DNA from 3 places in the Arthrobacter sp. CAN_A214 genome. Region 1 is predicted to be linked to each of the others. Evidence: riboswitches for the same ligand, from Rfam matches in the RefSeq annotation. Region 1 holds a riboswitch; each other region holds the start of a gene.
What was found. Region 1 has a riboswitch for thiamine pyrophosphate ahead of IWX65_RS03520 (3-oxoacyl-ACP reductase). Riboswitches for the same ligand answer to the same signal wherever they lie in the genome.

Region 1 (10,186 bases):
AAGGCAATAGGATAAGACACTTGCTCTCCCCCGCCACTGCTGCTCTTCTCATGTCTTGCAACCCTGCCTCCTGACCTAGGGGTGCGGGATTCTCACTGCAGAGTTGGTTGCGAGACAACTTGAGGTATTCAGCCCCTGAGGGTGGCCCGCGGAAAAGGTCCTCATCGTTTGCCAAGCTCGGTCAACTCGCTCGACCCTCGAGGTCAGGACGGATCCTATTGGAAGTTGACAGATTCCAGCAGCAAGTGCTGGTGCGTCAACCTTTCGTTTATTGTTATCGAACCTTTACATTCGCGCCCTTCAGGCACCGGAACTCCGCTGATAGCCTGACCTCGCCGGCGCTAGGATCGTCCCAGCCATGGTCACAGGGGGTAGACATGGCGCGCTCGGTCATGCGTTCTGCAAGCATCGGATTTGCACTGGTGGTGGCGACAGCCGCTCAACTTATCGGTCCTGCCGGACCGGCACAGGCCACGAACACTCTGGCGAGCGAAATCGCCGCAGTAGCCCACGAATCGTTCTCGTTCAACAGCAAGGGCACCAAGGAATCACTCGTCGCGTCTCTGACACCGGTAGCCACGGCTGCGCCCGGGCCAGCACGCATCGAGGACGTCGCAGGCACGGCAGCCGGCTATATCGACGGGGTGCGCTACCGGGAGGACTTTGACGGGCAACAGGCCTATCTCTATGACCTTCATCTGCTATCCCACCTCGACGGGGCCGCGCGCAAGGCAACCGACCCCGCAGAGGCAGAGGTTTTGTCCTCCGCACTGACCGACCTGCTGCTCGCGGGGCGTTTGACAGCCGAGACCGCGGTGGGCGATGCACGTACCGCACTCACGACGCCACCGGCGGAAGCAGCGGGAGCCGCAGTAGACCAGCTGGCCCGGGCGTCCGCAGAACGGAACCTCGCCGCTGCTGAGAAGTCCCTCTCGCAAGCGCGCGACGCCCTCGCCAAGGCCTTCCCGGCCGCCGCTGAAACCCACTTCGCCAAGGCCTGGCGGGACGGCACCAACGCACTGGCCGACCTCGGCATCACCTTCGCCGGCGACCGTGACAGCGACGGCATCCCGGACCGCGCTGAACTCAGCGTGGGCGGCTCGCCGCTTCTTTTGGACACCGACGGGGACGGCCTCTCTGACGCCTTCGAATTCAACGCCATGGCCGTCCTGGCGCTGAACAACACCGACACCGACGCGGATGGCGTGCCCGACGCCGCCCAAGACCATGACGGTGACGGCCTTACCGCTGCGCAAGAACAGACCGCGAAGACATCGCCGGTTGACCCGGACACGGACGCCGATGGCCTCACCGATGACGTTGAGCCCTCGTACGGCACTGATGCATTGGCTGCCGACACCGACGGAGATACTCTGCCAGACGGCGCAGAAGCGCGCGGCGGTACTGACCCGACCAATCCTGACACGGATTCCGACGGTGTTTTCGACGTGGATGAGCTCCTGTCCGTTTCCGTGGAGGGACCCGGCGGAGCGTCGGCCGTGGTAACTGGCGCCAATCAGTCGGCGTTGGGCGCGCGAATCGCCATAGTCGCCGACGCCGATAGCCGAACCGGCGCCGATGCGCGCCTGGGAGCTGCTTTTGAATTCGAGTCCCCCGGCGAAGGCATGGCTAAGGCCGAGATTACCCTGCCCTATGACACCGCCGGAGTGCAGTTGGGCCAGGCTGCCGAGCGGGCGCGGGTGTTCTGGTTGGACGAATCCGCCAACGCCTGGGTTCCTGTAGCCGGTGACCAGCGAGTTGATGCCGCGGCCGGGACGGTGACCGTTGCGGTAAGCCACTTTTCCACGTACGCCGTCTTTGACATCGTGAACTGGAATGAGACGTGGACCGCCAAGGACAACCCCTGCCGCACACGAACCGACGGCGGTGGCGATGACGTCGTTTTCCTCGACCTTGCCCTGTCCATCGACTCCTCCGGTTCCATGTCCTGGAACGACCCGCAGGGCCTGCGCAAGGACGCGGCGAAGAACTTCGTCGACGCGCTGCTGCCCGAGGACCGTGCCGCTGTCATCGACTTCGACAGCTTCGCGCGTGTCCTGCAGCCGCTGACCACCAATAAGGACGCGGTCAAGGGCGCGATTGACCGTATCGACGATTTCGGTGGCACCAGCATCTCGGCTGGTGTGAGCGCGGCGAACAACGTTCTCGCGAACAACAAGGACGCCGAGCGTGGCCGGGTTATGATCCTGCTGACCGACGGCGACGGGACCTGGAATAACTTTCATCTCACGCAGGCCAAGCAGAACCTGATCACGATCTACACCATCGGCCTCGGCAGCGCGGTGAACTCCGGCCTGCTCAACACCATCGCCACCGAAACGGGCGGTAAGTACCACCAGGTCGACGACGCCGCGGAACTCCCGGAGGTGTTCCGCCGCATCAGTAACGACACCGGTGGCGACGAGGGCGTCATGAGCGACTCCGACAAGGACGGACTCAACGACTGCGTTGAAATCCAGGGTGCTCACAGTCCCGGCACTGGGCTCCGCTACGTTTCCGACCCATTCGACGCCGACACCGACGGCGACGGGCTGGCCGACGGCCAGGAGGTCCTTCCTCTCGGCACCAGCATCGGGGTCCCGACCGCGTCTGACACTTTCCAGGTTCTCTCCGACCCCTCGAACACCGACACGGACGGCGACAGCCTTCCTGACCCCGCCGAACTGGACGAGGAAACCAGCATCTGGCGCGCCGATTCCGACGGTGACGGACTCAGCGATTCCGACGAGCTGAGCTGGGCCACCGACCCGCTCACAGGTGACACGGACGGTGACGGCTACACCGACGGCACCGAGGTCGCCGACACGGACGCCGGGTTCAGCCCTGTCGTCTTCGATGACCCCATGAGCCCCGATGAGTGGGCCAGCGAGTACGCCAAAGGCGCGGCACTTGGTGACGCCGGGGACGGCACCACCGTGCCCTACTTGCTGGGCACCATCAGCTCCTCAGCCGTAAGCTTCATCCCGGTGGTCGGCTGGATCGCCGGTGCCATCCTCGACCTGCGCGACGCGATCGCCAATACCGTCAAAACCGACTGGGTAGCGGCCGGTATGTCTCTGGCCGGCATCGTGCCCTACGTCGGAGACACCGCCAACATCATCGCCAAAGTCACGAAGTTCCTCGGCCGCAGCGCACACCTGCTCGACGACGTCGTCGCCGCGATCGCGAAGCTGGAGGACTTCCCGGCCAAAGCCCGTGCGGACATCATCGCCGGCATCAACAGCAACTGGGACGCTCTGCGCAAGGCATCCCCGGACATGGACGAGGCGAGCTTCCTCCGGCTTGCCTCCTCCAGACAAGGTGCTGACCACATTGTCGCAGCGCTGAACCGTTCAAAGGTTCAAGTCGGCACGCCCCTGCCCTTCGTCACTCACTGGCGCGAGGCAGAGACCGCCGTGGCGGGCCTCTTCGGAGTGGCCAACACGCCGCTGTCACGGCAGGTCTTTAGGACTCCTCCGGGCTTCAGCACTGGCCGAGTCGCCGATCTGGTCGACGGCAGTATCATGCGAGAGGTGAAGTCAGGATTCGTGCCATATCGCTCGCGCATACGTACACAGATTCTCAAAGATGCTGCCATTTTGGGCGACAAAGTGGATAACGCAGATATCAAGGACGTCGTCTGGCACTTCGTCGGCGGTCGGACGGGGTCTTTGGGTGCGGACCCGAGGATCTTGGACCTGCTGGAAGAGCACGGCATCCAATATGTTATTCATCTGCCATGAAGTACTACCCACAACTGACGAAACGCCAGGCTGTCTCGGCTCTGGAGGAGTTCCTCGCCGAACGCGCTCCGGCGCTTGAGCGGTTCCGTCAAGCGCTCCGTGCGGACGGTCGGGACCCGGACACCCTCTTGGACGGGACAACCCAGGGGCTGGTTCCGCTGTGGGGCTGGGTTTTGAGCGGACTAACAGGACCGGATGCGCCCGCGTGCACCGACCCCGCCACAGTGCCGCACGAGGACTGGCCAAGTTGGGAGCGCTTCACAGCCGAAACCGAAGCGATCCTCTCCTATGAATCCGTCCAGTTGCTCGATGGGTTCATCTCGTACCTCGTGCGGGTAGTGGAGGACCGCACTCCCACTGCTCAGTGGCAAATTGGTCAGCATCCGAATAAGCGCTACCAATTCCGCAATCACCCTGTGTTGGCCGGAGCCGATCGTCAGATCTTCTTTCCGGGGCCAGTCGCATCCAGCGCCCGGGAAGTGGTTCGCGGCCGAAGAGCACCCGCGAACGACGAGATGGCGGGATACGCCCAAGCAGTCATCGAGGCGCTGAGTGCCGAGGAAACCAGACACGAACCGCCCGAGCCGCTCGTCGAAGTAGAAGACCTCGGCGATCACCCGATCCGCGGCCGTGAAATCGAAGTGTCCTTGCGGGAAGACATCGCCCACGAATACTCCCGGCAGGTGGACCATATGGTCAAGACCCTGGCGATGGAGGACGGGATCACACGCGTCATCCGCGAAGACCGCGAAGTCCTCCTCGTCGCCACACCCAGCTGGAACACCACGCAACTTCAGGAATGGGTCACCCAGGCACTAAGGGATGCCGGAAACGACCATTCATAGGACATTCCTGCTCCTCAGCGCTCAAAGCGGCGCAAGGCGTGATTCACGGGCAGGCACTACCGCTGACTACTGGTATCAGGGGCCTACGATGCCCACTATTGCTATGGCGATGATTACAGCCGCCAATGCCGTGACCCTTACGATGAGGCGCTGGGCGGTACGCAGAACAGCAAAGCAGACCGCCGCCGGCACTAGGATCCCCGCCATGGCGATGGTGATGAGCATCGTTGTGTAACCGGGCCGCATACCCGCGTCCCTCGGCGCGCCTAACCCTGTTGATTCCAAGTAGATGGCGAGCACGCAGCCGAGCATGACGAGTGCACCAGTAATGCTGAGGGCGACGCAACCCCCGATAGCCATCTTCGAATCATCATGCGCGCACCCCCTCCCCTGCGAAAAATCCCCGTCCATCAGAAATATGCCCCATTCTCGGTGCTGTTAGTCGCCCCGTGAAGAGCACCGATATCAGTGCGGTGAGAGTTTTTCGGCGCGGCGCCCGCCATAGGTGATGGTGACGAGTTCTTCGTTGCCGACACCGAGGCTGAGTCTCGACGTGACGCATGGACCGCGTGGCGCGGGTCGGAACGAGCAGGGGAACACAGTCCCGGGTGGAGCCGCCCGGCGCTCTACCTTCATTAGCAAGCCCTGGCGATCAGCAAGACCACAAGATCCTGGGCTGATTCGCCGACAGTACCTTGACCGTGCACGTTGTCACTATATCCCTCGGGTTTTGAGCGGACGAGCGTGCCGTCCCACAATAAATGGTTCTCTGCGCTTCCTGAGGGGTGTCATCTGCATTTGGTGAGCCACTGTTGGGCGTCATTGATTGTGGTGAAGTGCCGGGTGGGGTAGGGCGGGTGGTGTTGTTGTTTGTAGTAGGCAGTGATCACCGGGTCTTCGGTCTCGACTCCGACGATGGCCAGGGCCGCGATATTCAGTCCCGTCGCGAGGGTGTGCAGCGCTTCTTCCGTCACGGAGATCAGGTGATTGAGGCGGATGAGCATCGGCGGGCAAACGGACGGACTGAGCTGGTTGGCCCGGTCGACGATTCCAGCAGCGACAGCGTTGTCGACTTCCGTACTGGCCACACACTCGAGCCATAACACTCCCCCCCGCATTTCGGCAGTGAAGTGCTCGTTGGCGGCAAAAGCACTGTCAGGATGAGCGTCCTTACTGTCTGGTTCACCGTCTTCCCTGAGCCAGGCAATGGCGTCGGACTCGTTGTCGAAGTACCGACTGGGCGTGGCGGAGCGGTAATTGAACGCAGTAAGGACCCTACCCACCTCATCCACACCAACGACGGCGGTGCGGGTGGAACATGTGTCATCAATGAGCAACTGCTTGGCCTCGACAGTAATCCGCTCGACCAACCCAATATGCACCAGCAGAGGCCGCTTTCCATGAGGAGATGCGGCCGTGACCGCCTCGATCGTGGAGTGAATATCCTCTGTGTGTATCGTGACGCCTGGCGCCCACCGCAGGCGCAGAAAGTTCCCATCATCGCTCAACGTGTACCGCCCAGAGGATGGCTCCTGAGACCTTTCCATTTCTCCCCCAGTTCTGACGATCCCTCGTCGTTGCCGCCCCGCCCACCCCATGATGCCGCATCTTCAATCACTACGTGGCACACAAAATGTTCCACTACGTGTGCCAATGAAAGTGACGAAAGGAGCTCGCGTAGCACCCTGGCCACAGACGCGGCTTTCTCGGTTACGCCGAAGGCACTGCGGCGTATGCCTAACCACCACCCCCCCCTTCTCGTTACGCGCGTTAAGGCGAACCCGGCGCGAGTCTGGGACGCAAACCCGCGGAACCCACGCGGTCAGCCGGGTTACCGAACAATGAAGGCCTCACGAATGCTCAGCGAAACCGAGCTGCTCAATACCCAGGGGACAGCTGTTGTTATTGAAGACGACCTGGATATCCGTAACCTCGTCTGTGCGTGCTGCGCCGAGCCGGGTTCGACGTGCGCTCAGATGCGACAGGGCGCGACGGGGTAGAGGTCGTACGCAGTAGTACCCCACGCGCCGCCCGTCAGGCCAAAAACACCAATGAATTTACAGTCCCCATCATGGAGCCCAGATGCGCACGCCTCACACGGGGGCTCCTGCAACCCAGGGAAATAATAGGCTTTCTGGGCTCGGAGAGAACGTGTACTCTCGAGGCAGTGACACGGGGTGCCGGTATCAACCGGCTGAGATGACACCTGTTGAACCTGATCCAGTTCGTACTGGCGAAGGGATGTCCTGCCAAACCCAGGTGTTATCGGTCCCGCATCTTTTCGCCCTGACCCTCAGGGAGCCTTATGCAGATTACAGAACAGATCGTCCTGGTCACCGGCGGTGGCCGCGGTCTCGGCCGCCGCATCGTCCAAGCCTTCGCCGCCGAGAGTGCCCGGGTGATCATCAACTACCACGCCAGCCGGGACGCCGCCCGGCAACTGACGAATCACTTCGGCTCGTCTCGGGCCGTGGCCCTGGAGGCTGATGTCACCGATCCCGAACAGGTGGCCACCATGCTCGAACGAGCGCAGGAACACTTCGGCGCCCCGGTCACCACCGTGGTGAACAACGCCCTGGCGGCCTTCTCATTCAATGGGGATGCCCGCTCACATGCAGCGAAAATTGGTTGGGACGAGTTCGCAGCCCAGTTCTCCGGGAGCGTCCGGGGGGCCCTGAACACCACGCAGGCGGCCCTGCCAGGCATGCAGGAACAAGGCTTCGGGCGGATCATCAACATCGGCACCAACTTGTTCCAGAACCCCGTGGTGCCCTACCACGACTACACCGCAGCGAAAGCGGCACTGCTGTCCCTCACCCGAACCCTGGCCAAGGACCTGGGCGGGCACAATGTGACAGTGAACATGGTCTCCGGAGGGCTGCTGCGCACCACCGACGCCAGCGCAGCCACCCCCGAAAAGGTCTTCGACCTTATCGCCTCCTCCACACCATTGAGACACGTCACCACACCGCAGGAATTCGCTGACACCATCCTCTTCTTCGCCTCGCCCTGGGCGAGGTCGGTTACCGGGCAGAACCTGGTGGTCGACGGCGGGCTAGTCATGGACTGAGCCGGACACCCATAAGCGCGTACCGGCAATTGCACCTCAACGCTTTCCTCTTCGGCGCCCGCCATCAAGGCAGCGCCCCAACTCCCCCGTGGAGCAACTAGGGGACATTTCGTACTGGAAACTGAACCTTCAGCAGTCCCCCACCTCATCACCCTCCCGTAGATGGTCGAGCAGCTTATCCAGCTCGGGCCTACCGGCCATCGTTCCGCTCACACCATGGTCGGTGAACATCCGGTTGCAGCCGGCCGCTTTCAATGTTGCGTGCTGCAGGTCTGCGTTCTGCTCCAGCGTGCTGACCCTGGCATACCCGATGCTTCCCATCTCGACTCGCCCTCAAGCTCATCAAAGGACTTTTTTACTTTGTTGAGAATAACCGCTGAGCGCGGACCCGCGGTGGGAGGACTGGCGGCTACGCCGCGTCACCGGCGTCGACGGTTCTTGAGCGGCGGTAGGCGGGGCGCGTGGCCAGGTCATGGCGGGATCAAAAAGGTACACCAAGCACTACGCCAGGCTGATGGACGATCGGATCGAGGAATTCATCATGCGCAAGGAACTGATCATGCTCATCGCGGCCGAACTCGACGTCGAAAACTGCCAACCCACCGACTTCCCCAAGCCACGCCGGATGTACGTGTGGATCCGCTATCCCTCAAAAGCAATTCGCATCCAAGCGCATGCGATCGCCTACACACGGACAGCGGTGAAGATCCGATTCCTCGAACCGTTGATCAAAATCCAGCGTGAGGGCTGAATGTGGCTCAATGCGATCACGCTTGCGTCACCCAATGACGGGGACTGATTTGGAGGCGTAGGCCCCTTATCCCGATGCCTCCGGTGGAGTGTCGACGTCCCCTCGGGCAATGTGGGTCCGAGCTTTAGCGTAGGCACCGGTGATGTAGTCCTCGAGCTTGGCGCGTTCGATGCGCCACTGGCCTCGGCCGCCAATCTGAATGGCTGGCAGCTCTCCTGACTGGATGAGTCCTCGGATGGTGCTGTGCTTGGTGTTCAGCTCGTCTGCTACCTCCTACCTGCTACCTGCTGCAGGGAGAGGAAGCGCAGCGGCCTGGACTGCTCATCAAGGGAGTGCTCTGTCATGTACCCAGCATTCCAGCTACCGAACACTGCGCCGTCGATCGACGCCTTAAAGGGTGGAAGCGGAACCGCACCATGAACTACTCCCCGGAATTCAGACCGGTGATGAAGATCGTAGGGGATGGTTCGTTGGCTGACATGGGCTGTTTCGTTGTGCAGAGCGGGCCTTTGTTGAGCCCCTCGACGACGGGGGCATCCGATGGGACGCCATCGGTGTGATTAGCGGTTGATCGGGTTTCCTAGGACGATCTCGCCGATAATCGCGGAGGCTGCTGCGAGTCCGCTGGCTGCTGCGTTGATGACTTGGGCCATGGGTTCGCTGGTGTTGCCTGCAGTCCATATTCCGGGCACGCTGGTGGCGCCGTTGGGGCCGGTCTCAATACGGGTGGCGACAACGTGATCGTTGATGGTGAGGTCGGTGGGGAACAGGCCGAGGGGGGCAAGGAAGTCGGCCCGGGCATGCACGGTGGTTGCGATGACTAGGACGTCGAGGTCGATGTGGCTGTCATCGTTCAGGCGGACGCCGGTCAAATCGTCATCGTGGCTGAGTACTTCGACCACGGTTGCAGGCAGGACGGCAATGCCCCGCTCGACCAGATCCTTGTACTGGTCCGCAGTAGGTGGTGCAGTGTGAGTCAGCACGGTGACGTGTGGGGTGAGCAGTCGGAACATCATGGCCTGATGGATGGCCATCGGCCCGGTGGCAAGCACACCAATGCGCTGGCCGCGCACCTCGTACCCGTGGCAGAAGGCGCAGTGCAGTACGTCCTTACCCCACCGCGCGCCAAGGCCGGGCACGTCTGGTAGTTCATCTTTGCCGCCCGTGGCGACGACGATCCGGCTTGCGCTGATTGAGCGGTCGTCGAGCGTCAATGTGAACGCCCCGGCGCTACCGTGGATTGAGGACACGGTCCCAGTGACGAGTTGACCACCGTATCGTTCGACTTCAATCTGTCCGAGCCGGTACAGCTCGGCGGGTGGCGTGCCGTCGCGGGTCAGCAGGTTGTGGACATGGCCAGCGACGGCGTTGCGGGAGGTGGTGTTATCGATGACGACCACGGTTTGGCCAAAACGGCCGAGTGTGACTGCGGCGCTGAGTCCAGCGGCGCCGCCTCCAATGACGGCGACGTCGTAGGCGTGGGAACTGGAGCTTTTGCGGTCGCCATGGGGTTTGTCGGCTTGGGTCGTAGCCGCAGTCTGTCCGGTGGTGTTATGCGGGTTCTCTTTGATGGTGTGTTGATTCATGATTGTTCCCGGTTCTGGTTGAGGTAGCCACCCAGACGGTGCGGGTGGTGCGAGGTTCGAGTTCGAGGTTGTTGGAGAACCGTTTGAGCAGGTCTTCAACTGCGTGGCGGTCGCTCGTGCTCAGGCCCGCCAAGTGCGAAAAGCGCGCGAACCACTGTTGGGCGTACTCCCGCGCGGCAGGGGTGACGGGT
Region 2 (10,186 bases), on a different contig from region 1:
GGACATCAGCTATGACGACGCTCAGCAGAGCTGCATCGTAGTGCTGCCGTACGCCGCCCACCTCCGCAATCCCCAGGGTTCGGTGCACGGGGGCATCATCGCGACCGCAATGGATATCTCGATGGGCCATCTGTGCCATCGTTACCTCTCGACGGCTGTAACCCTGGAAATGAATTTCCGTTATTTCCGCCCCCTCGAAGGAACGGGGCGCTGCGTCGCCACCATCCTTCGTGCGGGACGGCGGATCGTACACCTTGAATCGCGCCTCACCGACGAAAGCGGCCGTCTGGTCGCCTTCGCGGTCGGCTCCTGGCACCGGCTCGACGGCGAATAACCTTTCGCTCACCGAGGCAAATATCCACCCGCTCCGCAATACAACGACGTTACGAGGAGAAGAGAAAGCAATGCGCAGTAAGAAAATCATCACCACAGTGGCAGCACTGACGCTTATCGCGTCCCTGACCGCCTGCGGCAACGACGCCGGTTCCGGAGCCGAAGGCGGGGCTGACTATCCCTCGGAGGATATGGACTGGACGATCGCGTTCGGGGCCGGTGGCGGTAACGACATCATGGCCCGCACCATGGTGGACATCATCAACCAGTACGAGTTGTACCCGGAGAACATCTCGCTGGAGAACCGTGAAGGCGGAAGCGGCGCCACCGGTTGGGGTTACGTGTTCAGCAAGGCCGGCAGTGGCTATGACATCTCCACCACCTCGGGCTCGCTCATCACTACGCCCTTGCAGTCGGACACCGGCTGGACCTTCGAGGACTTCACTCCGATCGGGCTGTTCGCCACTGACGATGCAGTGTTCGTCGTCCCTGAGGGTAGCCCGTACGAAACCTGGGAGGACTGGGTTTCCTACGCCCAGGAGCAGGAAACCGTCGTCGTCGGTGGAATCGGTACCGTCAACGTCGACCTCATCCTGCATGAGCTGCTCGCCGAGGCCGCTGGGTACGAGATCGACTACGTGCCGTTCAACGAGGAAGGCCAGCTCCAGACCTCACTGCTGTCCGGGGCGCTGGACGCCATCGTCTCGAACACCGGTTCGGTCCTCGGGCAGATCGAGGCGGAGGAAGTGACACCACTGCTGTTCACCGGTGTTGAAAGGCTGGACGTCATTCCCGATGTCCCCACCGGTGAGGAAAAGGGCATCGAAAACCTCCCCGCCATGCCCCGCGGAATGATCCTCCCTCCCGACGCTCCGGCGGAAGCCAAGGAATGGTGGATCACCACCATGAAGGAAGTTGTCGAAACCCCGGAGTGGAAAGAATACGTCGCCTCCAACTACCTCACGGAGAACATCCTTTGGGACCAGGAATTCTTCGATTCCCTTCGGGAGACCACTGACAGCTTCGAAACCACTCTGAAAGAGGCCGGGGCGCTTTGAGCCACTCCGTCATCAAGGGTGAAGCGGAACCTGAGGGGGTGGGCCGCTCCGGCTGGCGCCGGAGGCCCGCCGCCAAGACGATTTTCCTCGCCGTGCTGCTGCTGGTCCTCGCTGCTTATACGGAAATAGCTTTCGGGATGGAGGCTACGACGACGTCGGGCCGCATCGGGGCAGGGTTCTTCCCGAGGATCATCGGCGGCTCGGCAGCGGTGCTGACCCTGATCGCGCTGGTGCAGAGTATGCGTGCCGGCTCCGGCGAGGACGACGACACCGTCGACCTCGAGGAGGACATGGGGGAGGGCGACCTCGGTCACCATCCGAAAGCCATGATCATCACGATCGCCCTGACGATGGCCTTCGTGGCGACCCTCACCACCCTGGGTGCGATCATCTCCGGCGTCATCTTCATGTTTGCGCTGCTGTGGTTCCTGAACCGGACCCACCTGGTGACGAATATCGTGCTCAGCCTCGGCCTGCCCCTGGCGATGTACCTCCTCTTCCAAACATTCCTCAATTCGGGTTTGCCCGAGGGAATCCTTCCGCGCTTCTAGCAGCGGAATCCGACTCGGCTCGAAGGAGAGTTAGCTTGGACGTCTTCAATAACCTCGCTGGGGGGATTGTTTCGATCCTGACCCTGCAGAACATTCTGCTACTGGGGGCTGGGGTCACCCTGGGTATGATCGTCGGCGTCATGCCCGGCCTCGGTCCATCGGCGGGCCTCGCGATCCTGCTGCCGCTGACCTTCGGGCTGGACCCCACCGGCGCGATCGTGATGATGGCCGCCGTGTACTACGGATCGATGTACGGCGGCACGATCACCTCGGTCCTGATCAATACCCCGGGCGAGTCGGCGACCGTCGCCAGTACCTTCGACGGTTATCCGCTGGCGAAACAAGGCCGGGCGGGGCCCGCGCTGATCATGGCCGCCATCGCTTCCTTCATCGCGGGCACGATTGGTGCGGTCCTGATCAGTTTCTTCGCGCCGAGCGTCGCGTCGGTCGCCCGCACCTTCGGTCCGCCCGAACTGTTCCTGATCGTCGTCGTAGGACTGCTGACGCTCATCGTCATCGTCGGAAAGAATCGCCTTCTCGGTGTGATCTCGGCACTCATCGGGTTCGCCCTGGCAACCGTCGGCATCGATGTCGGAATCGGCGCACAGCGCTACACCTTCGGCTCCACCGAACTCATCAACGGAATCGACTTCATCCCGGTGGCCATCGGGCTGTTCGGTGTGGGGGAGATCCTTCATGCCATGTGGCGCGGTGGGCACCTCGAGAAACTCGATTATCAGAAGATCTCGCTCCGAGGCAAGGGTTTCTGGCCCACACGGGCTGACTTCAAGGAATCCAATGGCGCGATGCTGCGCGGCTCCTTCCTCGGTTTCTTCACCGGAACCGCGCCCGGCGCCGGGGCGACCGTTGCCTCGCTCATGTCCTACAACGTCGAGAAATCGATTTCGAAGACGCCCGAGCGTTTCGGCAAGGGTGCCATGGCGGGACTGGCCGGACCGGAGGCAGCCAACAACGGTGCTTCCGCCGGTGCAATGGTGCCGCTGCTGACCCTCGGCATACCGGGATCATCGTCGACGGCGGTCCTCCTGGCCGCATTCCTGATGTGGGGCCTGCAGCCGGGCCCGTTGCTGATGGAACAAAACCCCGAATTCGCCTGGGGACTGATTGCCAGCATGTATCTCGGCAACGTGATGCTCCTGCTGATCAACATCTTCATGATTCCGACGTTCGCCAACGTCGCGAGGGTGCCGTTCCGTGTGCTCGCTCCCGCAATCATCCTCATCTGCGCACTCGGCACCTACACCATCCACGGCAGCATCCTCGAAGTGTGGATCATGCTCGCCTGCGGCGTGCTCGGGTTCTTCATGCGCCGTTACGGCTTCTCTCCGGCCGCCCTCGTTATCGCGCTGGTCCTCGGACCTCTTGCAGAGGAGACGCTGCGCCAGACAATGATCATCTCGGGCGGCAGCTTCGGGATTTTCTTCGAACGTGCAACGTCGATGTGGCTGCTGGCAGTCATGGTCCTCCTCGTCGCCGTTCCGCTCCTGAGTCCCTGGATCAAGCAGATCGTCAATGTCCGGGTTCGGGACGTCGGAAGGCGCCGCCGTGAGCAGCGGCGCGCTGATGAGAAGAATGATGTGAACTCCTGACCCTTTGACTGCTCGCCCCGCACGGAGCGAGCGGTCAAAGCCACATTGCAACACCGGAAGTGAACAAAAGGAAGCGGGTGTAAGCGCCGGCGCCACTGGAGGAGCATCACTATGGCACGAGCCGCGCGGCCGGGACGATGGCTTTGGATGCTCGTAGCGGCAGCCATCCTCAGCCAGGGCTCCTTGAACCTGGCCCGGTTGCTGATCTCCTACAAGGCCCTGGCACTGGGAGGCGACGCCGTCGCCATCGGATTCATCTCGGCCGCCTTCGCGATCCTGCCTGCAGTTGTCGCCATCTCGCTCGGCCGGTTGTCGGACAGGACCGCCTGGTTGCGGCCGCTGATCGCCACTGGATTGCTGACCCTCACCGTCAGTTGCCTGCTGCTATCCGGTTCGGCTTCACTGCTGCTCGTGGCTGTCGGTAGCGCCGGGCTGGGATTGGGCCATCTCGCCTTCGCCATCGCGGCGCAGTCCATGATCGCCAAGCGATCCGATCCCGACTCGATGGATGCCGGCTTCGGTTGGTTCACCGCTGGATTCGCCCTGGGCCAGATGGTGGGCCCGCTCCTCGCCGGCGGGCTTCTCAGCAACCGAGGCGCTACCACCGTCGCGGGCCGTCTCGCGGACATCGACCAAGCCCTGTTGCTTGCCGGACTGCTGGCCCTGATCGCCGTCCCACTGATCCTGGTGAGGATTGGAAGCCGTGGAATGGCCGGCACCGCGGTCAAGGGAGCTGCAACCCTGGACGTGAAGGACTCGGTCGGCATGATCCTCGGACGCCCCGGGGTGAAGTCCAACATGCTGGCAAGCCTGGCTCTCCTGACCACCATGGACATTCTCATCGCGTTCCTGCCGCTGATCGCCGAGCAGCAAGGTGTCCCTCCGCTGGTCGTGGGTCTGCTGCTCGCCCTCCGCGCCGCGGCCACCATTCTGTCCCGCATGCTGTTGACCGTCCTCCTGCGTCGATGGAGCCGGAACCAGCTGGTGTTGGCGAGCCTTTTCGGTGCGGCACTCGGCCTGGTCGTGCTGCCGTACGTGCTCGAGAACATCTGGATTGCTGCCGCGTCCCAGATTCTGGTCGGCTTCTTCCTCGGCCTCGGCCAGCCCCTGACCATGGCATTGATATCCCGGGCCGTGAGGGAAGAATCACGGGGGGCGGCCCTCGCCATCCGACTGCTGGGCAATCGGATCGGCCAAATCGTCCTGCCGGCGGCAGCGGGACTCGCGGCAGCTCCGCTGGGACCGAGCGGCGCCATCTGGATGACCTGCTTCGTGCTGGGTGCCGCGGGCGCAGTCAAGGGTATCGGCGACCGCCGTCCCCCTCCACCGGGATGAACAGAGCGACATCCGCGGTACTGGAAGCCCCTGCGGTGTAGGATCGTAACGCTTCACCAAACACATACGACAGGGGAGCGCCGTTCCGTCGCAGCCAGTGCTGCCGGAGCCGGGCGCTGAGAGTGCGGACAGCCGCAGACCCTCGAACCTGATCCGGTTAGTACCGGCGAAGGGAGTCGAGTTCTCAGAGTGTTTCTAGGAAGACCCTTCCCTGGAATACCCTCCCCTCCTGTACCTCAGGAGGATTCTGCATCATGGCAACAACGGCCCCCAAAGGCACTCAAACCCGCAGCCTCGAATGGCGCGTCGTCGACATCGTGGTGGCCTCGGTCATCGCGGTGGCAGTCGGCGTCGTCTTCTTCGCCTGGTCCGCGGGCTACTCGCTCATCAGCGGCATCACCGCCGCGTTCCCGCCGCTCGGAGGCCTGTACGTGGGCGGCTGGCTCATTGCAGGCGTCCTTGGCGGGCTCATCATCCGCAAGCCCGGTGCCGCTCTCTACTGCGAAGTCCTTGCAGCAGTAGTGTCGATGGCCCTCGGCACGCAGTGGGGTCTCCTCGTGGTCATCTCCGGCGCTATCCAGGGCCTCGGCGCCGAACTCGTGTTCCTGCTCTTCCTCTATCGACGCTGGAACCTGGGCGTCGCGCTCCTCGCAGGGCTCGGCGCCGGTATTGCCCTGGCGATCAGCGAGAACATCCTGTACAACTCGCTTTGGGCCATCGACTGGCAGCTCCTCTACCTGCTTTTCGCTTCCATTTCCGGCGTCGTCATCGCGGGCCTGCTGTCCTGGCTCGCGATGCGGGGGCTCGCCAAAACGGGAGTGCTCTCCTCCTTCGCCGCGGGTCGCACGGCCGACGTGTGACCCAGCACACCACGGCGCCCGTTGCCGTCACCGCCCGGAACTGGGGGTGGCGGCATGCGGGCCGCAGCCGCTTCGCGGTGAGGGGAATCGACCTCGAAGTCGAGCCCGGCGAGCGGATCCTGCTCCTCGGCGCATCCGGTGCCGGCAAGTCCACGCTCCTTTCCGCTCTGGCCGGTGTGCTGGGGAACGACGACGAGGGTGAACAGGAGGGCACCCTCCTCCTCGACGGCGGCAGTCCCGCCTCCCAGCGCGGCCGAGCCGGATTGGTGCTGCAGGATCCCGATTCGCAGGTCGTCCTTGCGAGGGTGGGCGATGAAGTGGCCTTCGGAGCCGAGAACCTTTCGGTTCCGCGCGCGGACATCTGGGAACGCGTGCACCGCGCGCTCGACGACGTCGGGCTGAATGTTCCGCTCGACCGCTCCACCTCGGCGCTGTCCGGCGGGCAGAAGCAGCGTCTCGCGCTTGCATCGGTCCTGGCCATGCAGCCGGGCCTCCTGCTGCTCGACGAACCGACGGCCAACCTCGATCCGCAGGGCGTGATCGACGTGCGCAACGCCGTTGTCCGGGTGCTTGACCGGGTTCCGGCGACGCTCGTTGTGGTCGAACACCGCGTTGAGGTGTGGGCGGGCGTTGTCGACCGCGTGGTGGTGCTTGCCGCCGACGGCGGAATCCTCGCGGACGGCACCCCGGAGGAGATTCTCGGCAAGGAAGCCGCCCGCTGCAGCCTTGCCGAGGCTGGAGTCTGGGTGCCGGGTCGGAGACCGGCGGTGGAAGGCCCGCGGCCCGGCGCCGGCGGGGAGGTACTGCTGTCCTCGGCCAACCTCGCGGTGGCACGGACGAAGCGGGGACCGGAGGTTCTTGCGGGCGTGGACGTCGAGTTGCGTGCCGCATCGGCCCTCAGCATCGTAGGCCCCAATGGAGCAGGAAAATCGACGCTTGCCCTCACCCTGGCGGGGCTCCTGAAACCCCGCCGGGGAGAAGTCACGGCAGGTACGTCGCTCGCCCGCGGAGCGGGACCCGATCCTTCGAAGTGGCGGTCGGCGGAGCTGGTGCAGCGCATCGGCACCGTTTTCCAGGAACCCGAGCACCAGTTCCTCACCTCCACCGTGGCGGATGAGCTGGAGTTCGGGCCGCGCCGCGTGGCCCGCGAACCGGAGGCTTCCTTCCGCCCCCGTATCGCAGAGCTCGCCGGAAGACTCCGTCTCGATCATCTCCGCGCGGCGAATCCCTTCACCCTGTCCGGTGGGGAGAAACGGCGGCTGTCAGTGGCCACCATGCTCGCCACCAGCCCCGACATCCTGGTGCTCGATGAGCCGACGTTCGGACAGGATGCAGGAACCTGGGCGGAGCTCGTCGGTCTGCTGCGGGAACTGGTCAGCGAGGGCGGCTGCGTCGTCTCGGTCACCCACGACACCGACTTCACTGAAGCGCTCGGCAACCGCGTCCTCGACGTCGGGTCTGTTGCTGACGCCCGGCGGGATTCGCGATGAGCAGTGACATTCTCACGCCGTCGCTGACGGGCAGCACGCTGATCCGCGCGAATCCGCTTTCCAAGCTCTTCGCCGCCGGGATGATCACCGCGGTGGTGATGCTCAGCATCGACTGGGTCAGCGCTGCGGTGGCCCTCGGATGTGAGATCCTGCTGATGCCGCTGCTCGGCATCAGTGTCCGCGGTCTGCTGCTCCGGGCCTGGCCCCTGCTCATCGCAGCGCTGGTGGCCGCCTACGGCACGGCACTGCTCGCCGAAAAGACAGGCGACGTACTGCTGGAGATCGGTCCGGTTCTTTTTACCGAGGGGTCCGTGTCCGCAGGATTCGCCATCGGGATCCGGGGCCTCGCGCTGGCCCTGCCCGGTATTTTCCTCGCCGTCTCCACCGACCCGACCGATCTGGCCGATGCCCTCGCGCAGAAGCTGCGCGCGCCGCACCGCTTCGTGCTCGGCGCGCTCGCGGCACTGCGCCTGGTGGGCCTTCTGGTGGAGGAGTGGCAGACCCTCGGGCTCGCGCGTCATGCCCGCGGTGCAGGAGCCGAAGGAAACGCGCTGGTACGCACGCGCAACTTCCTCGGCCAGGCTTTCGGCCTCCTTGTGCAGGCAATCCGGCGTGCCACCCGACTCGCGGTCGCCATGGAGGCGCGGGGCTTCGGGGCGGGCCGGCGTACCTGGGCCCGCGAGAGTAGATTCAGCCCGCTCGACGCGGTCGTCGCGGCGGGAGGTGTGGTAATCGCCGCGGCTGCACTGACGGCGGCCCTGCTGGCCGGGACCTGGAGCTTCCTCCTGTCCTGATGCCGGAAGGGCCGCCGCGACATGCGCCCGGCGGCTGAAGGAAGTCCCTAGAGCACGTCCGAGAGGAACGACTTCAGCCGCGGGGTCTGAGCGTTGTCGAAGAGGGCCGCGGGCGGTCCGCTTTCGACCACCACGCCGCCGTCCATGAACGTGACGGTGTCGGAGACGTTCCGGGAAAAGCCCATCTCATGGGTCACCACCACCATGGTCATTCCGGCCGTCGCGAGGTCGGCCATGAGCGCGAGGACGCCCTTGACGAGTTCCGGGTCCAGCGCCGAGGTCGCCTCATCGAAGAACATGACCTCGGGGTCCATGGCAAGGGCCCTGGCGATGGCGACACGCTGCTGCTGGCCGCCGGACAGGTTGGCAGGGCGAACCTCCGCCTTGTGCTTCAGCCCCACCTGGTCGAGTTGGGCCAGTGCCTTCTCGCGCGCCTCGTCCGCGGACATGCCGCGGAGCTTCCGCAGGGCCAGTGAGACGTTGTCCACGACGGTCTTGTGCGGGAACAGGTTGAACTGCTGGAACACCATGCCGATGCGGCGGCGCAGTTCGTCCGGATTGTCCTTGAGGACCGAGCGCCCGTCGAGCAGGATGTCGCCCTGGTCCGGTTCGATGAGCCGGTTCAGGACCCGCAGCAGGGTCGACTTGCCTGAGCCGGACGGACCGATCACCGAGGCCGTGGTGCCTCGCTCCACGTGCAGGTCGATACCGCGGAGCACATGGTTGGAACCGAAGGAGAGGTGGAGGTTGCGCCCGGTCAGGGTGCCTGATTCAAGCGTGCTCATGTTCTTGCTCCTTCGCCGATCCGGGCGGCGATATCATCGGGTTCGGGCTTCTCGCGCTTACCCATCCGCAGACGGTTGTCGATGTAGTTGACCAGGTGCGTCAGCGGAACGGTGAGGCACAGGTACAGCGCCGCCGCAGCGATAAGCGGTGAGAGATTGCCCGTATTGCTTGCCGCGTCATTGCCGATGCGGAACAACTCGCGCTCGCTGGCCAGCAGTCCGAGGAAGTAGATCAGGGAGGATTCCTTGATCAGGGCGATGAACTGGTTCACCAGGGCGGGCAGGACGCGGCGGACGCCCTGGGGGATGACTACCAGTTGCATCGAGGAGCTGTAGCTGAAGCCCAGCGCACGGGACGCTTCGAGCTGGCCCTTCTCGACGCTCTGGATTCCGGAGCGGAAGATCTCCCCGATGTAGGCGGCGGCCATGAGCGACAACGCCAGGATGCCCATCGGGAACGGACTCGTGCTGCCGGTCAGTTGCCGGAAGAGCGGACTCAGCCCGATCCCGATGAGCAGGATGATGACGACGGCGGGAACTCCCCGGAAGATGTCCGTGTACACGCGTGCGGCCCAGCGAAGCGCACGGTTCCGCGAAATGCCCATCACCGCGAGGATCATTCCGAGCACAGTCCCGATCACGCCGGAACTGATCGCAAGGATCAGGGTGTTCGGCAGGCCCACCGTGAGGAGTTCCGGAAGGACCGAACCCATTGCCTCCCAGTCGAAGAAGGTCTGCAGGAGTTGTTCGAAAGCGTTCATGCAGGGCCTACTTGACTTCTACGGCTTTGCTGCCGGGCTTCCAGTCGGTCGGCATTTCGCGTTCCGGGTACCATTCCTGGGTGAGCTCGGCCCAGGTGCCGTCCTCGATCACGGCGTCGAGGCCGGAATTCAGGGCATCGATCAGCGGCTGATTCTCGCTGTTGACTGCATAGGCAGTGAAGTTCTCCGTGTTGATGATGGTCTCGGCGATGGTGGTGCCGTCACCCTCCTTGACCTGGCCCGTGGCCTGCTGGGAGGGGGCCACCCAGGCATCGACCTGGCCGTTTGTGACGTTCGCGTAGACGGTGTTGTAGTCGGCGAAGCGGACGGGCTCCAGGCCCAGGGTGTTCGTCACGTAGTCGTCCTGGACCGTGCCCTGGACGACACCGATGCGGGTACTCTCCGACAGCGAGTCGAAGCCCGTGATCTCGGAGTCGCTCTTGGCAACGACAGCCATGTAGCCGAAGTCGTAGCCGTTGGTGAAGCCGACGCCTTCGCGCCGTGCCGCGGTGGTGGAGATCGAGGAGGAGCCGACGTCGAACTGCTTGTTCTGCACCTGGGCCAGAAGGGCGGAGAAATCGGTCGAGGCGAACTCGACCTCGAGGCCGA
Region 3 (10,186 bases), on a different contig from region 1:
CGCAGGATCGTGCTCTGATCCTCTGCTACGACGACGCGCAGACTCTCCTGCCGCAGCCCCGTCAGGGCGACCGCGAACGCGTCCGCAGGATCGTTTTTACGCCCGCCACCGGTGGAGAGGACCCTGACTTTCATGGCCAGCGTGGAGGGAACATCCACGACGGCCTCGCCATGGGCCACGAGGATCTGGGCGGTTCCTCGGCCCAGACCGTTAGCACCTTCGATAGCGAATCTACGCTCGGGCCACTGCGCGGCCCAGCCCAGCAACTGTTTAGCGGTTCCTGCGTTGACGATGAAGCGCCGTACCCCGAGCTGGCAGCCCGAGGAATCGATGGCTGCTGCGGTGATGGAGGATTTGTGGCCCTTCGCAGTTGAGCGTGGGTAGGGCGGTCGGGAACTGACGCGGCAGGGCTGGCTGCTGTTGGTGCGGCGTGGTGCGGCGGGAATGAGGTCAGGGCCTTTTTGAATTGGTAGCGACCAAGCTTCCTGACTCAGAAAAGACCCTGACATGGCTGATTTTACTTTCTGTCCTGATGGTTAGTGGTGTGCACGCGCGGACGCGATGCTGGGCGTCAAAGGCGTCCACGTCACCTCCGTCACGACTACGTCGGCCGGCCTGGTGCTAGGTGTGGAGACCGGTAACACCATCGCCGGCTGCCCGGCATGCGGTGTCATCGCCGTTGGTCATGGGCGCCGGGACGTCCGGTTGCATGACACCCCGTGTTTCGGCTGGCCGGTGCGCCTGGTCTGGGCCAAACGCATCTGGCGCTGCCCCGACCAGGGGTGCCCGAAGACCACGTTCACCGAGGAGCATCCGCTGGCCGGTCCGCGGTCGAAGCTCACCACGCGATCTATCGGCTGGGCGGTGGACGCGCTGTCGCGTTACGACACCTCGGTCTCCGCGCTGGAGTATCAGCTCGGGGTGTCCTGGCACACGCTCTGGGATGCAATCACACCCGAGGCGACCCGCCGCACCACCACCCCCGAACGACTCGCCGGGATCACTGCTCTCGGCGTTGATGAGCACGTCTGGGCTCACACCGGCCCACCCGGCACCGGGATGGTCACCGGCATCGTGGACCACACCCGCGACAGCGATGGTGTCGTTCACGCGAGGCTGTTGGACCTTGTTCCGGGACGCTCCGGGAAGGCTTACGCCACCTGGCTCACAGACCAAGGCCCGGACTTCACCACCGGGATCAAAACCGCAGCACTGGATCCGTTCCGTGGCTACGCCAACGCTATCCGCGACGAACTCCCCGAAGCCATCACTGTGCTGGATGCCTTCCATGTCGTGAAGCTCGGCTCGAGTATGGTCGATGAGGTCCGCCGCCGCGTCCAACAGGACACCCTCGGCCACCGCGGACGTTCTGGGGACCCGCTCTACGGAATTCGTAGGACTCTGCAGTGCGGTGCCGAGCACCTCACCGACAAGCAGGTCACCCGCCTGGATATGAAGCTCGGTCTCGGGGACCCCGACCATGAAGTGACTCTGGCGTGGCAGTGCTACCAACAGCTGCGCTCCATCTACCACGTGAAGCCTGAGACGGGCCGGGCCCGGGTCGCCAAAATCCTCGCCTCGTTCCCCACCTGCCCGATCCCCGAAGTCGCACGACTGGGCCGGACGCTACGACAGTGGAAGAGCGCGATCCTGGCCTATTTCGAGACCCACGGCGCGTCCAACGGCCCCACCGAGGCCGTGAATGGCGTCATCGAAACCACCCGCCGCATCGCTCGAGGATTCCGCAACTTCACCAACTACAGACTCCGCTGCCTACTCGCCGCCGGCGGCCACCGCCCCTACCGCATCAAATGAACGAACCATGCCTAAATGCGAAGGGCCGGATTTGTGCGGGTCGATGCCGATGATGATCATGTCCGGGTCCTTACGCCGAGGTCGGTGATGGATCACCCGTGGCGGGCACCCTGACTTGAAGTGTTCGCATGCCTCTGTCGAGCCACGCCCCGGGCGGGTGTCAGCGGCGCGGCACGCTATCAGTGAGCCAACCCGAACAATACGGGCGGCAAGGAGCTTGCGGACCTGTGCCGGCTGACACCCTGGACGCTACAAGACTGCAGATCCTGCGGCATCCCACCATCAATGAAACAAGTCAGGAGCCCTGCTCTCGGAAGAGCTCCTGAGCACCGAACCCCCTCCTGCCACCCCTGGCGACGAATCGCAGGATCTTCGGATCGACCTTGACGGTTCGTCCTACTCATTCCGGGCCAACCGCACCGTGTTCGACAGCTACGTTGTCGAACCGCGAAGCATTCGGCGGATCAGCCGCGGCGTACTGGGCGATGATGAAAGCGAACCCGCGCACGATCCGGGCCGCTTCGTCATCGACGCCGCGGCCCGGCTGGGCCTGACCGGCACGACCGTAGCGAATTACATCGCCGAGCTTTCCGCCACCCTGGCGGCCGAGGCCCATCTGGCCGCCAAGGGCATTCCGTCCAAGCAGCTAGTACAGCTTCCCCACGCGGAAATGGAAGGCCAGCTGACTGGACACCCCCTGCTGGTCGCCAACAAGGGCCGGCTCGGCTTCGCCGCATCGGACTGCGCCCGCTACGCCCCGGAAGCCTGCCAGACACTCCGTCCAATATGGTTGGCCGTATCCCGGCAACTTGCCGAATTCCGGTCCGTTCCCTCCATATCGGAGCAGGATCTAGTCGACCGTGAGCTTGATCCGCCCGCGCAGGAGCGCTTCCAGGCATTGCTGCGGGAAGCCGGCGCCGACCCATCCGGCTACCTGATGCTCCCAGCGCACCCATGGCAGGTGGACCACGTCGTCCGCCAGCTCTGGTCCGGCAGCATGCTCGCAGGGCAGATCATCGTCCTGGGCGAGGCAGAGGACGATTACCGTCCCACGCAGTCAATTCGCACTCTGGTCAACATTGACCAGCCCACCAGAATGCAGGTCAAACTGCCGCTGAAAATCCTCAACACCTCGGTCTACCGCGGCATTCCACGGCATTGTTCCCTCGCCGCACCCATGACGACACACTGGCTGCGCTCAATCTGGGAAAGCGATCCGGTCCTTCACACCCACGCCGTCCTGCTCGGAGAGGTGGCTTCGGTGACGGTGCGCCATCCACACCTCGCCGATTACCCCGGCGTGCCCTATCAGTGGGATGAAACTCTTGGCTGCATCTGGCGCGAACCGGTCGACGCTTTTCTGGGTGCAGGCGAAACAGCCTGGCCGCTGGCCCTGGTGTTGCACGAGGATCCCGACGGGGAAACGGCGCTGCTCGCCCTCGCGGAACGCTCGGGCCGTCAGCTTTCGCAGTGGCTTGACGCGTTGGTGTCCGTCACCCTCCGCCCGCTACTGCACCTACTGCACACGTACGGCGTGAGCGTGAACCCGCACGGCGAGAACCTCATGATCATCTGCGACGCCGAGGGCATGCCAAGCAGGCTAGTCATCAAAGACCTCGTGGACGACGTCTGCATCAGCACCGATCCTGTTCCGGCCCGCTCCTGGGAACCCGACGGCCCGGTGCGCGTCCTGCCGCGCAAGCCGTGGCACGTGTTGCGGCAATACCTCGTCGACGCGCTTTTCCTGGGTGTCTGGGCGCCACTCGGCCAACTATTGGATACCCATGGAATGCCCGCAGGCTCGGCCCAACTGTGGGGCCTCACCCGTGACGTCATCACGGACTACACCAACGCCCATCCAGAACAAGCCGCCCAGCTTCAGGCCACAGGGCTATTAGGCCGGGAATTTGGACGCTACCCACTCAACGGCTACCGCCTGCGCATGGGTTACACCGATCTCACCACCCGCCCGCCCGTAGCGAAAGCAGGCTCCATGCCCAACCCGATGCACAACCCGAACTGAACTATCAAAGCGCCACACTTCACACGACGTGCTGGAGCCATAAGCGCTGTTATTAGCGACTGACCACCGGTAGTGGACGGCTGGCGTGGCCGGCGGCCGGCGGCCACGCCCTATTCAGGCTGAGCGGTCGGAGATTCGATCTGGTCGAACGCCGCTGACTTGTCATCCACCAGGGCCACATAGAAGTTGAGCTTCCCGGCATACTCGGGCTGAAACTTCCCGGTCTTGAGTTCGATAACGAAGTAGCGCAGCTGCTGCACATGGAAAAACAGCAGATCGATGTAGAAATCATCTCCACTGACGTCGAAGTGCACCTGCCGGCCGACGAACGCGAACCCGGGCCCGAGTTCACGCAGCGTCTCTACGATCCTGTTCATCAGGGCCTGCTCAAGGTCCTTTTCCGCGACCTCACCGGTCAATCCGAGAAACTCGAAGGCGTACGGGCCTTTGGCGACCTGCTGCGCCAGTTCGGAATCCGGTGCCGAGAGCTGCCGGGTGAAGTTCGACGGCGCTGCCCCGGTACGCTCCATCGATTTGTTCATGATCATGTTCATCAGGACGTTGCGTGACCACCCGTATTCCACGGCGGCCGAGGCGTACCAGTGACGGCTTTCAGCGTTATCTAGCTTGTCGATCAGGACCATGATGTGACCCCATGGCAATTTCCCAGCAGTCTGCTGGGAAATTGGCTGCTCGTCCTGCCAGGCAGCCGCACATGTACTGCAAATTGCTTGGGAAAAAGGTCCTTCATCTGCGGAAACTCCGCACGAAGATCCGCAGCCAACTGCTTGACGACGCCGGTTCCCCACCCTTGACGTACCTGCTGGGCGAGGATTTCATTCCCGATATTCCAGTACAGCTCGATCAGCTGAGTATTAACAGTCCGCTGCACCCGGAACTGGGCATCACGAACTCGACGCTTCAAAGCATCAAGCGTCGAGGCGTAACCATCGGGTAGAACGACATCGGTACGGACCATGGAACCATTCTCCCGGCGCGCCCCTCCCCCGGACGAATCTGCCCTGCACCAGTCCCCTCCCGAAGCTCAGAATCTACTGCCAGCACCAAACATCTTCCAACCGGCTCGGAGCTGACGAAATGGGCCGTTATCGGCGTTTTCTCGGCTCATCCCCCTGTCGGCTGTTGATCGGCATCGACCATCTATGAGCGTGTGACGGGGCAGTAGAAATCTGCAGGGACACGGGCGTTCATAGGGCGGCCGATCAGTCCGTTGACTGCTTAGTCATTGCCGAGTGAAGCTCCATCAAGGATCGGAGGAAATCCCGGAATGGGAATCGCATCGTACCCCCAGTTCAGGACAGTCCATCGGCCCTCGTTGAGGTTCATCACGAGAGGATAGGCCTCGAGAAATTCATCGGGCTCCCATACCCCGCTCGTTGACGGAAGTGGGTGAACATAGAGAAGTTCGGTATCCGGGGCTACTGCCCGCAGGTTCGCTCCGATGCCAGCCACGTCAGGGTCAAGCGGAAACGCTTCGCGCGTTTCACGCAGCATCACTCCAGCAAAAGGATCCCATAGCTCATGGTTACCACCAGTGCTCGAAGCCAGAGCATGCGCGGTTCTCTCAGGATCATGACCGCTAGCGATTAATTTCTCCCGGTTCGCTTCGACCCACGCCTGCGCCCAGCACAAGCAAAGGATCGGGTGCATGTCCCCCCAAGCCTGTCTCAGGTCACCGCGATAAACAGCGCTCAGGAACTTGAAGGCAGCGATGGCGACCTCGGCCTGAGCCGCAGCTTCCTCACTCCCCTGTTCGGGAAAACTGTTTTCGCCCGGAATCATACCTCTAAGTATGTCCTCCGAAAAGAATGCCAAGGAACGCTCACAGCTCCAGTAGAGGCCCTCATACAGACAATATGCGTGTCCTCGGGTGATGGCATCCTCTGTGGCTTGAAAAACGGCGCCAGCGGGCGCGTGTCAGCGATGGGGCGTCGCTCGGACTTCGCTGAGCTTTGGAAGCTATCACCCGACACTCCTTCGTCATAGCCCGCGGAGCCGCGGGTACAGCGGCATCAGATTGCAATACAAGACCTGTAATATCCATCACCACACTCAGCCACGCCACCAGTTCTACTCGCTGTGGTGGGTCATCCACCTGTGGACGGGTGGAGCCCTTGCGGTTCAGCTCAAGGCCGTCCATCTGTGGGTGAGCCACAGCATTGCATGCTGCAAGGTACAGGGACTCCAGTTTGCTGAAGGTACATCCCGAGCCATTGGAACGCCCCAACGAACGCTTCTTCCCCACTGCTGCCTGAACTCACGATTCACAGGAGCGTCATATGCGCTGTTACCGGTTCTTTCCGAGTACTGGGGCTCCGCTGTTCGTAATTGGTTTCTGCTTCACCCGTTTGACCTGGAGCAGGGGTTGGCGGATGAAATTGATGCTGTCCTGTTGGTGGAATAGGCGGCGTCCCTCTCCCTTGATCTGTACCCAGAGCACGCTGTGATCATCGGTTATAGCGTCAATATGTCCGGGTACCTAGTTACCTTTGGCAACCTCCACGATGACAGGATCACCTTTTTCTAATTCGTGCCAGTGCGGGTTGTGGGAGCTCAGTGGTACATCGTTAATGTCGCCAGCTGGCTCGTCGCCCCGGTTTTTCAATGTGCGTAACATGGCCTGCTCCTCCCTGCGCCTTAGGACTTATCAGTTTTCCGGCCTGGTTCCCCATCTTGCACTGAAGGGATGACCGCCCGGTTAACCAAGGCCCAACCCACACCACAGCTCGAAACTGTCCTACTAATGGTGTATGCCGATTTAGCAGGGTGAGGGCTGGTGGGCCCGAACATTGGCATACCGAGGTTAGCTGAGCGGCGGGAGCGCTGATTTGAGGGACTTGGCGGCAGAGGACGGGTCGTCGGCTTCCGTGATGGCTCGTACAACGACGACTCTGCGGGCCCCGGCTTCGACGACCTGTTCGATGGTGGTGTGATCGATGCCGCCGATGGCAAACCAGGCACGTGGGGAACCGGTTTCGGTCAAAAGTGCCGTGGCATAACGTACTAGTTCCAGCCCGGCAGGAGCACGTCCGGGTTTCGTGGGTGTGGCCCAGATAGGGCCGGTGCAGAAGTAATCCAGTGCGTTGGTGGACATGGCAGCGATGACTTGGGCTGGGGAATGGGTGGATAAACCGATGATCGGTTCAGTGCCCAGCAGTTGCCGGGCGGCAGGTACTGGTAGATCTTTTTGTCCTACATGGAAGACCGGTGCGCCGCTGAGCCGGGCGATGTCGGCCCTGTCATTGGCGGAGAATAGTTTGCCGTGTCGTTTCGCCGCCGCGCGGAGAACCTCAAGACAGGCGAGTTCCTCGGCTGCTTCGATGTTCTTGTCGCGGAGTTGGATGATGTCCACGCCTCCGGTGTATGCGGCGTCGATGAAATTGGCGAAATCGCCCTTTTCCTTCCGTGAATCCGTGCACAGGTACAGCTGCGCTGATGCGAGTTTCTGCCGGTGCAGGGGGCCCGTACTGACCGTTAAGGACGTTTCACCATCGGACGGGTTCAGTTGGAAGGGTGAACATCCGCAACAGAAGCCATACGGCCTAGACTAATAGCTCCACGGGAGCCTCATTCCGGCAGTGCCACCATGCTGACGGTCGACAGGGCTGAGAGGGCGTTTGACGCCGACCGTATGAACCTGAACCGGTTGATCCCGGCGTAGGAAGGACTCTTATGACGTTGCACAACCCGGACCGCGCCGCGCATACCGCCATTGTCGGTGGCGGAATCATAGGACTGGCCATTGCCTGGGAGGTCAGCCGTCGCGGCCACCGTGTCACGCTGATTGATTCCGCGCCCGCTTCCGGAGCTACCCGTGCTGCGGCCGGAATGCTGGCCCCGGTCAGTGAACTTCATTATCAGGAAGAATCCCTACTGGACCTGACGCTGCCCTCGGCCCGGGCTTACCAGCAGTTCACCATGGAGCTGGAAGCCGCCTCCGGGGTTGGAACCGGCTACCAGCGGACGCAGACACTAATAGCCGGCATCGATCCAGCCGACCGGCAAGCCCTGACCGACCTGCGCTCAGTCCAGTCAGGTCTTGGGCTCAAGGTTGAGGAACTCACCACCCGTCAGGCTCGGCGTCTGGAGCCGCTGCTCGGCCCGCAACTGACAAGCGCGTTCCTGGTTCCCGAGGATCATCAGGTGGATCCGCGGGCTATGGCCGCTGCCCTCCAAGCAGCACTGGCGCAACAGCCAACAGCGCGCACGGTGCCGGTTCCGGCCACCGCACTTATCCATGATGATGCCGCTGACCGTACTGCTGTGACCGGTGTCCTGCTGGAGGACGGGGAGCGGATTGACGCTGATGAGGTCATTCTGGCCAACGGGCTCGGTACGGCAAACATTGCAGGTCTACCGGCAGGGCTGCGGCTGGCGTTACGTCCGGTGTACGGGGATATTCTGCGATTGCGCGTACCCGAACACCTCAGACCGCTGACAACCTCCACGGTCCGCGGACTGGTCCACGGATCCCCGATATATGTGGTGCCCCGTCAGGAAGGAACGGTGGTGATAGGTGCCACCCAGCGAGAGAACGGATCCGCCGGACTTTCCGCAGGCGGGGTTTACGAGTTGCTACGGGATGCCCAGACGCTGATCCCTGCCGTCGCGGAGTTGGAACTGCTCGAAGCCCTCTGCCGCCCCCGACCTGGAACCCCTGACAACGCTCCCCTGCTCGGCCGGTGTAGAAACCCGGACGGCTCCGGGGTACGCGGACTGGTTATTGCCTCCGGCTTCTTCCGGCACGGGGTGCTGTTGGCACCGATCACCGCACGCCTCTGCGCAGACCTGATCAGCCAAAACATACCGGAGGTCGACATCGAGCGATTTCGGCCCGACCGGTTCAGTGACCCCGGGCACCTTCCTGGAACGTCCCGTCACGATGCTTTCCGCCACAACACTTCTCCTGACGAAGTAAGGACCGCAACATGAGCTACACACTGAACGGACAGGCCCGGAACACGGTATCGGTTTCCACCCTCAAACACTTGATTGCTGAGCTGACCGGCCGTGAGCTGACCGATACCGGGCAACCAGTCGACAAGAAACAGCTGGGGGTAGCCGTCGCCGTCAACGCCGAGGTCGTACCCCGCAACCAGTGGGCCGAGATAACCATCCACGACGGTGACGACGTCGAAATTCTTACCGCCGTCCAAGGAGGATAAAAACATGACTGACAACGACACGTTAACCATTGACGGGGTAGCGTTTACCTCCCGGCTGATCATGGGAACTAGCGGAGCCCCGAGCCTGGAAAATCTCGGCGCGGCACTGGCAGCATCGGGAACGGAACTGACAACCGTGGCACTGCGGCGATACACCCCCGAGACGGGTGGTTCCCTGTTCGAACTACTCAACGAGCAGGGAATCCGAATCTTGCCGAACACGGCAGGATGTTTTACTGCCCGAGAGGCGGTCATGACCGCCGAAATGGCGCGAGAGGCACTGGAAACGGACTGGATAAAACTGGAAGTCATCGCCGATGAACAGACCCTGCTACCCGATGCACTGGAACTCATCGAGGCCACCGAAACACTGGTCAACAAAGGCTTCAAGGTCTTTGCATACACCAACGACGATCCCGTCCTGGCCCGACGACTGGAACAACTCGGAGCAGCAGCCGTCATGCCACTGGGATCACCCATCGGCACAGGACTAGGCATCCTGAACCCCCACAACATCGAACTCATCGCCTCACGGGCAACAGTTCCGGTAGTACTCGACGCCGGAATCGGCACCGCCTCCGACGCCGCCCTGGCGATGGAATTGGGCTGCGACGCGGTCCTACTCGCCACAGCAGTCACCAGAGCACAAGAACCGATAAAAATGGCGACAGCCTTCAAACACGCCGTGACCGCCGGCAGGCTTGCCTCACAAGCCGGCCGGATACCCAAACGCACCCATGCACAAGCCTCCTCCCCCGCCGAAGGCCGCCCCGACTTCTAACAACTCATGCGCAGTTATCGGCGCATAGCGCCGGGGAAGTTGCAGACTTCAGTATCAACTCAGGCCTCCGGTACCTTTCCGGTATACCTGTGCCCGTCGCCGCATGACACCAAGCGTCTTCAGCTAGGTGAGGGATAACGGCTTTCCTATATTTGATATGACAATCCGCGGCCGTTGGAGCGGTTACCTGTGACCGGGATTTCCAATAGGCCATTTCTGAACAAAGGATTCCTGTGCCACGCAACCTTGCTTCCGGCCAGCAGACCGAGCCCCAGGCCAACCGGGGCCCGGCGCTATTACCGCGCGATCTTGCCCTGATCGCCCTATTCGCTGCCCTCATCGCTTCCCTGGGATTTGTCGCGATTCCTGTTGCAGGAGTCG

Region 2: it holds a riboswitch for thiamine pyrophosphate, as region 1 does, so the genes downstream of both, IWX65_RS13515 (ECF transporter S component) here and IWX65_RS03520 (3-oxoacyl-ACP reductase) in region 1, are expected to answer to the same signal.
Region 3: it holds a riboswitch for thiamine pyrophosphate, as region 1 does, so the genes downstream of both, thiO (glycine oxidase ThiO) here and IWX65_RS03520 (3-oxoacyl-ACP reductase) in region 1, are expected to answer to the same signal.

Annotation. Positions count from the first base shown of each region.
Region 1 is NZ_JADOUU010000002.1:342,713-352,898, reverse strand. Features, by position in the region: gene IWX65_RS03535 (VWA domain-containing protein) at 378-3,743, shown strand; gene IWX65_RS03530 (hypothetical protein) at 3,740-4,588, shown strand; gene IWX65_RS03525 (DUF7793 family protein) at 5,377-5,970, opposite strand; cyclic di-GMP riboswitch class I at 6,353-6,427, shown strand; TPP riboswitch at 6,752-6,847, shown strand; gene IWX65_RS03520 (3-oxoacyl-ACP reductase) at 6,894-7,658, shown strand; gene IWX65_RS03515 (recombinase family protein) at 7,788-7,979, opposite strand; gene IWX65_RS03510 (hypothetical protein) at 8,200-8,409, shown strand; partial or broken gene IWX65_RS03505 (helix-turn-helix domain-containing protein) at 8,476-8,670, opposite strand; gene IWX65_RS03500 (NAD(P)/FAD-dependent oxidoreductase) at 8,970-9,995, opposite strand; gene IWX65_RS03495 (class I SAM-dependent methyltransferase) at 9,961-10,186, opposite strand, start outside.
Region 2 is NZ_JADOUU010000018.1:13,649-23,834, reverse strand. Features, by position in the region: gene IWX65_RS13540 (PaaI family thioesterase) at 1-334, shown strand, start outside; gene IWX65_RS13535 (Bug family tripartite tricarboxylate transporter substrate binding protein) at 405-1,391, shown strand; gene IWX65_RS13530 (tripartite tricarboxylate transporter TctB family protein) at 1,388-1,942, shown strand; gene IWX65_RS13525 (tripartite tricarboxylate transporter permease) at 1,978-3,552, shown strand; gene IWX65_RS13520 (MFS transporter) at 3,664-4,887, shown strand; TPP riboswitch at 4,949-5,079, shown strand; gene IWX65_RS13515 (ECF transporter S component) at 5,142-5,747, shown strand; gene IWX65_RS13510 (ABC transporter ATP-binding protein) at 5,744-7,237, shown strand; gene IWX65_RS13505 (energy-coupling factor transporter transmembrane component T family protein) at 7,234-8,031, shown strand; gene IWX65_RS13500 (amino acid ABC transporter ATP-binding protein) at 8,079-8,816, opposite strand; gene IWX65_RS13495 (amino acid ABC transporter permease) at 8,813-9,577, opposite strand; gene IWX65_RS13490 (ABC transporter substrate-binding protein) at 9,585-10,186, opposite strand, start outside.
Region 3 is NZ_JADOUU010000029.1:10,853-21,038, forward strand. Features, by position in the region: gene IWX65_RS15260 (IS110 family transposase) at 1-509, opposite strand, end outside; gene IWX65_RS15265 (ISL3 family transposase) at 562-1,815, shown strand; gene IWX65_RS15270 (IucA/IucC family protein) at 2,237-3,838, shown strand; gene IWX65_RS17900 (PDDEXK nuclease domain-containing protein) at 3,949-4,500, opposite strand; gene IWX65_RS17905 (DUF1016 N-terminal domain-containing protein) at 4,473-4,817, opposite strand; gene IWX65_RS15280 (hypothetical protein) at 5,078-5,641, opposite strand; gene thiE (thiamine phosphate synthase) at 6,663-7,316, opposite strand; TPP riboswitch at 7,408-7,540, shown strand; gene thiO (glycine oxidase ThiO) at 7,532-8,791, shown strand; gene thiS (sulfur carrier protein ThiS) at 8,788-9,024, shown strand; gene IWX65_RS15300 (thiazole synthase) at 9,029-9,805, shown strand; partial or broken gene IWX65_RS15305 (biotin transporter BioY) at 10,039-10,186, shown strand, end outside.